Linked DNA regions of Magnetofaba australis IT-1. The protein of the gene in region 1 interacts with the protein of each later gene in a pairwise test. Links are inferred from orthologs where the notes say so. Each region holds a gene or a part of one and is shown in the gene's direction. Other genes may lie near its edges.

Region 1 (3,097 bases):
CCCCTCTTCACCCACGCCGCAGCCGAGCATTTTGTGTTCAAAGCGGTTGCGCGCGCGCTCCATGCGTTCGTTGCGGAAGTGGTGTTCGCCCGCGGCGCGGTCGTAGTTCTGGTAGAGGCAGGCCGACCAGCGCCGCACCCGCTCGCCGCTGGCGCCATCCAGACTGGGATGCTCCTCCTGTGTGGTGCACACGCAGGTGGGGCAGACCATGGCGCAGGCGCCGCAGGTGAAGCAGGCCGCGCTCCACTCCCGCCAGCTCCACTGCGCATCGCCGCGCGCCTGTCGCCGCGCGCGTCCATTCTCCAGCATGCGCGCGCGCAGTTGCTGGCGTCGTTGCAGCGCCAGGCGATCCGCCGGGCGCGGATGACGGAAGCGTTTGCGATCCAGATCGATCAACGCCGCCCCCGACTCGCCATTGACCGTCACCCAGAAGCGATCCTCCAAACTCCACAGGAACAGATCATACACGGCGTCACGGGGCTCCGAGGCCACTACCGAGTGGCAGAAGCAGGCGTCGTCAGGCAGACAGTCGGCACCGATCAGGCGGGTGGCGGCGCGGCGTTGAACATAGCGCTGGTCGGCGATGCGCGCGCCAAAGAAGCGGTCCAACAGGCTGATGGCGCGCAGATCGCACGGATGCAGCCCGAACAGCACCGTGGGCGCATCATCCACCGGCGCCGGATGGTAGCCTTCGGCGTCAAAGGTGAAGAGGGTTTCGTTGTTGGGCAGAAGCAGTTTTTTTGGCGGCAGCATGGTGCGCCGCGCCTCGGTGTCGGGCGGTCCGATGGCGCCGTTTAAGGGGCGCAATGCGCACAGCCCCTCCGCCTCCACCGCAGTGGGGGCAAACACCTGCATCTGTTCGCGCACGGTTTGCAGGAACGGTCCCAATTCAGCCTGTGGCAGAATCCACCCGCTCATGACGCCCTCCCAGGAGCCACACCCTGTTACACACACTTTTTATTATCGGCCCATCAACACAGTTTTTCAATTCAGATCGACACTCTGAATCCCGATTTCACAGAGGGTTTTCACGCACAGAGCGCGCGGTCCAAAACTTTACAATTGCGTCATAATTGTATAGCGTCTTACGACATATTTTCATTCGTTTGGAGCTGCGATACCCGACCATGTGCGAACTGTTCGGCATGTCCGCGCGCCTGCCCACCACGGTGCGCCTCTCCCTGGAGCGTTTCGCCCGGCATGGCGGCGCCGAAGGACCACACAAGGATGGCTGGGGCATCGCCTACTATGAGGATGGCGACGCCCTGCTGCTGCGCGAAGCGCAGTCGGCCAGCAGCAGCGGCTTTGCGCGTTTCGTGGAAGATTACGAAATGCACAGCGAGTTGGTGATTTCGCACATCCGCAAGGCCACCCAGGGCGGCATCGCCCTGCGCAACACCCAGCCGTTCGCCCGCGAGATGGCCGCCCATCGCCACATCTTCGCCCACAATGGCGAGTTGCCCGGCATCGAGCAGGTGGGCTGCTTCCACCTGGAGCGCTTCTTCCCGGTGGGCGACACCGACTCCGAATACGCCTTTTGCAGCTTGATGGAGCGCATGCGCAAACTGTGGCAGGGCCACGGCGACGCCCCAGGCCCCATCCCGTCGCTACAGGCCCGCCTGGATGTGGTGCGTCAGTTCGCCGAAGATATCTCCCCCCTGGGACAGGCCAATTTTCTCTACAGCGACGGTTATGTGCTGTTCGCCCACAGCCACATCCGGCGACAGGACAGCGGCGAGATCAGCGCGCCGGGACTGCACCTGCTCTGCCGGGTCTGCGATGGCCGCCCCAGCCAGCACGGCAAACAGAGCAAACTCACGGGGTTGGAGCTGGGCCCCGGGGTCAGCGGACGCCCCAACCGCATCGAAAAACAGGCCGCCGCGCTGGTCGCCAGCGTGCCGCTCAGCGACGAACGCTGGCGTCCGCTGCCTGAGGGGGAGGTGATCGCCCTCTCCAAGGGACGACTCATCGCCCGCGCCAACGCGCAACCCACCTGACTTTTGCAGCCTTCGCGCACGCACGTAAAGCCATGACCTGTCTGGCCGGAGTGTGCTAAAAAACCAGGATTTCCCGATCCTGCGTCGGCTGTGGACCTATTCATGAAAAAAACACTGCTCTCCCTCTACGACAAAGCCATTCTCGCCCGCCCCATCCTGACGCTGCTGATTATAGCCGCGTGCGTGGCTTGGCTGGGCATCCAGGCGCAAGCTTTGCGCATCGACATCTCCGCCGACTCCCTGGTGCTGGAGAACGACGCCGATCTCAACTACTACCGCTCCATGAGCGGCCGCTATGCGGGCGACGACTTCCTCATCGTCACCTACACCCCCAAAGCGGACCTGTTCACCCAGGAAACCCTCGCCGACCTCAAGCAACTGCGCGATGAACTGGCGGCCATGGAGCGGGTTTCGTCGGTGACCAGCGCGCTGGACGCGCCGCTGCTGCAGAGCCCGCCGGTGACCCTGGCTGACATCCAGAAGGAGACCCGCACCCTGCTCACCCCCGGGCTCGACCTGGAGATGGCGCGGCGCGAGCTGACCAGCAGCCCGCTCTACAGCAATCTGCTGGTGGGCAAATCAGGCAAGACCACCGCCATCCAGCTCAATTTCAAGCGCGACCCCATCTATGTGTCGCTGCTCACCGAGCGCGATCAGCTGCGCTCCAAACGTCTGGAGCCCGGCTTCAGCGCCCAGGAGCAGCAGCGCCTGGACTCGGTGACCCTGCGCTTCAAGGAGCACTCTGACGCCCTGGCCGACCAGGAGGAGCGCGACATCGCCGCCATCCGCGCCATCATGGCGCGCCACGCCGATAAAGCCACCCTGCACCTGGGCGGCGCGCCGATGATCGTCAATGACATGATCCACTTCGTGCGCCACGACATCCGCACCTTCGGGCTGGCGGTGTTGGGCATGCTGGCGCTGCTGCTGTGGATCGCCTTCCGCAGCGCGCTGTGGGTGATTCTGCCGATGATTACGGCGGTGGCCGCCAGCGTCAGCGCGGTGGGGCTGTTCGCCCTGTTCGGCTGGAAGATCACCATCGTCTCCTCCAACTTCCCGGCGCTGCTGCTGATCTTCATCCTCTCGCTGTCGATCCATCT
Region 2 (3,317 bases), on another replicon or contig:
GTGCCCGATTTCATGAATCGCGGCGCGCCTGCGACGCTGGACGCCGCCCGCCTGGACGCCGGGCTGGCGTGGCTGGCCGACTGGGACGCGCGCGACGCCCTCGCCGCCACCCCCCTGCCCTGGCGCCTCATCGCCGCCCAGGACGACCCGGTGATGACCCCGAGCATGCTGCGCGCCGCCTATGGCGCGTGCGCCGATGATCCGCAGATCAGCCACTGGATGGCCGATGGCGGCCACATGTTGCCTTTGACGCGCGCCGCCCAGTGCGCGCAGACGCTGATGCGTTTTTTGGAGACCCTGGCATGACCCAGTTGTTCGACCCGTCCACCCACCGGCGCGCCCGGCGCAACAAGCGCGTAGCCCACGCCTTCTCCAAAGCCCACGGCTACCACCAGCGCGCGCTGACCCAGCGCCACATCGCCGAAGAGCTGGACGCGCAGTTGGAGGAGCTGGAGCTGCCCAACGCGCCGCGGGTGCTGGAGATCGGCTGCGGCACCGGCTTTTTGAGCGCGCCGGTGTTGCGCCGCTGGCCGCAGGGCGACTTCCTGTTCACCGACATCTCCCCCAACATGCTCAACCGCGCCCGCGCGCACCTGGGCGGACTGCCGGGTCGGCGTCAGTTCGTGGCCATGGATGGGGAGCAGTGCGCGCTCAAACCCGGCTTTGACCTCATCGTCTCCAGCATGGCGTTCCAGTGGTTCGCCGATCTGGCCAGCACGCTGACGCAACTGGTCAGTCTGCTCAATCCAGGCGGACATCTGGCCTTCGCCACCCTGGGCGCGGAGACGTTTCAGGAGTGGCGCCGCGCCTGCGCGCGGCAGAGCGCGGCGTGCGGCAGTCCCCACTTCCCCACCCTGGACGATATGGAGAAGCTGTGGCCCGCTGGCGGCGAAGGGTGGCTGGACGAAGAGCGCGTTGACGTACAGCACCCCTCGGCGCACGCCTTCCTGCGCTGTCTGCGCGACGTGGGCGCCCACCGCTCCACTCTGGACCACCGCCCGCTGTCGGCGGCGACCATGCGTCGCCTGCTGCGCGCCGCCGCCGCGCGCGACGGCGGCGGCGGCTTCTCGGTCACCTATCATGTGCTCTATGGAATCTATACCCGTGACAACGACCTCGGCCCCATCCACTGAGTCCGGCGCCACACGGCCCCGCGCGACCAGCGGCGACCCCTTCTGCGACGCTCTGGCGAGCCAGGCGCTGGCGGGCGAGCCCATCGCCGAGGCCGACGCCCTGCGCCTGCTCACCGATGCGTCCATTCCCCTGCTGGCGCTGCTGCAGGCGGCGTTCGCCGTGCGTCACGCCCACTTTGGCCGTGGGGTGCGGGTGCACATTCTCAACAATGTGCAAAACGGCTATTGCCCGGAGGAGTGCAACTACTGCGCCCAGGCCAAAAACAGCGACGCGCCCATTGAGAAGTACAGTCTCAAATCCGACGACGAGATTCTCGACGGCGCGCGCCGTGCGTATGAGTCGGGAGCGTATCGCTACTGCATCGTGCAGTCGGGGCGCGGACCCGGGGCCAAACGCGTGGAGCAGATGGCGGATCTGATCAGCCGCATCAAGGCGACCTATCCGGTGCAGGTGTGTCTGTCGGCGGGATTGCTGGAGGAGGGCATGGCCGCGCAACTCAAAGCGGCGGGGCTGGATCGCTATAACCACAATCTCAACACCGCCGAGAGCCACTACGGCAAGATCTGCTCCACCCACGGCTACGCCGACCGTTTATCCACCCTGACTCAGGCCAAAGCGGTGGGGCTGGAGGTGTGCAGCGGCATGATCATGGGCATGGGCGAGCCGCCGCAGGATCTCATCGAAGTGGCGCGCACCCTCAAGCGACTAAACGCCCGCTCCATTCCGCTCAACTTCTACGTCTACGTGCCCGGCGCGCAGTTGGGCGAGGTGGATCAGCTCACACCGGACTACTGCCTGCGCGCGCTGTGTCTGTTCCGCTTTATCAACCCCGATGCCGAGATCCGCGCGGCGGGCGGACGCGAAGCCAATCTGCGCGGCCTGGCCTCCCTGGCGCTCTATCCGGCCAATTCGATCTTCGCCGAGGGCTATCTCAACGTGGGCGGCGATGCGGCCCAGGCGGCGCGGCGCATGATTGAGGATGCGGGCTTCTTCGTGGAGAGCGTGGAGGAGGAGTAATCCACCCCTCCCCGCCACAAAAAGCAAAGGGCGCAGAGATCGTGTGATCTCTGCGCCCCACTCCGCCACGACCGACTCCCCCCAGAGCGTCGTAGCGGCATTCCAGTCTGCAGGCGATTTTGCCGTGCGCCAAAGCGCCATCCCACCTCCCGCAAAAATCGCTGCTGCAAAACCGATCTAGAATAGCGGCATCGCCTCAGCAACACGACTGGCAATTGAAAATATCAATTTCTATTGGGAACGGATCGTCCCGCGTGCAGACTTGTTAGGCCTCCCACGCCGCTTTGAGCGCCGCGTGCAGGGCGCGCCAGCGGGCCGGGTCGCTCTGAGTCTCGGGATTGACGTAGAGGAACTGTCCCACCTCATCCAGACAGCCGCCCAAGCCATCGCCGGCATCGTAAACCAGCAGCTCCTCGGCGCCGCCCGCGCCGGTGCGGCTCAACACATAACCCTGCGCCCGCGCCCAGGCGATCTGCGCGGCGTCCGGGGGACTGATGGGGGCGTCACTCATGCTGCTCTCCTGCTGCTGTGGCCACAGACCCGCTCTGGGCCAACATCGATCTGTCTTTACGTGAGTTGAACAAAGCAGAAGATTCGCCTGCTTTTGCCCTCCATATTCCCCTCGTTTGGGGTATCCTGACAACAGGATTCGCCCCGATGGGCTCCCCGCCATTCCCGACTCAGTCGATTCCACTCCCTCCTCGGCGCGCGCGCCGGGGCGCCCGGCGCTGTGGCATGAGGGCCGCGCATGAATGTTGCCCAACTTTCGCTCAATCGCATCACCGTCATCGCTCTGCTGGTCACTGTCAGCATTGTCGGCGCGTTGGCCACCGGCCTCACGCTGATCGCGCTCAACGTCAGCTTCTCCCACCATGCCCAGCAGATGCAGCGTGGACTGGTGAGCGATTTTACCAAGTCGCTGCGCGACGCCGTGGCTGTACGCCGCGCCATCCTGCAGGATCTGGCCGCCAATCCCCAATGGGCGGCGGATCTGCAATCCAAAGAGACGGCGCAACCGCAAATTGAGGCGCGCTTGGCGCAAACGCGTCTGGTGGGCAAACAGGCGCCGATGATTCTGTTCGACGCCGCCGGCGCCCCGCGCGCCACGGTGGACACCGAACCGTGGTGGATCACCCCGGCGCAGCTGGCCGCCGCCCTGCGCGACC

Evidence for each region.
Region 2: the proteins of MAIT1_RS11055 (region 1) and bioB interact in binary tests that used the Escherichia coli proteins (3 or more experiments, as listed by UniProt). The link is inferred for Magnetofaba australis IT-1 from one-to-one orthologs.

The regions. Positions count from the first base shown.
Region 1 is NZ_LVJN01000019.1:398,356-401,452, reverse strand. What follows is about bases 284-3,062. They hold MAIT1_RS11055 (class II glutamine amidotransferase), read left to right. Parts: upstream 284-1,127; coding sequence 1,128-1,997; downstream 1,998-3,062. Other genes in these bases: MAIT1_RS11050 (efflux RND transporter permease subunit), read left to right, coding at 2,100-3,062; MAIT1_RS11060 (4Fe-4S dicluster domain-containing protein), read right to left, coding at 284-918. Also shown: more of MAIT1_RS11060, read right to left, coding at 1-283; more of MAIT1_RS11050, read left to right, coding at 3,063-3,097.
Region 2 is NZ_LVJN01000021.1:250,978-254,294, forward strand. Bases 129-3,127 are described here. They hold bioB (biotin synthase BioB), read left to right. Parts: upstream 129-1,104; coding sequence 1,105-2,151; downstream 2,152-3,127. Other genes in these bases: MAIT1_RS19880 (alpha/beta hydrolase family protein), read left to right, coding at 129-306; bioC (malonyl-ACP O-methyltransferase BioC), read left to right, coding at 303-1,133; MAIT1_RS19895 (hypothetical protein), read right to left, coding at 2,417-2,662; MAIT1_RS19900 (hybrid sensor histidine kinase/response regulator), read left to right, coding at 2,900-3,127. Outside these bases: more of MAIT1_RS19880, read left to right, coding at 1-128; more of MAIT1_RS19900, read left to right, coding at 3,128-3,317. UniProt on the Escherichia coli protein: Catalyzes the conversion of dethiobiotin (DTB) to biotin by the insertion of a sulfur atom into dethiobiotin via a radical-based mechanism.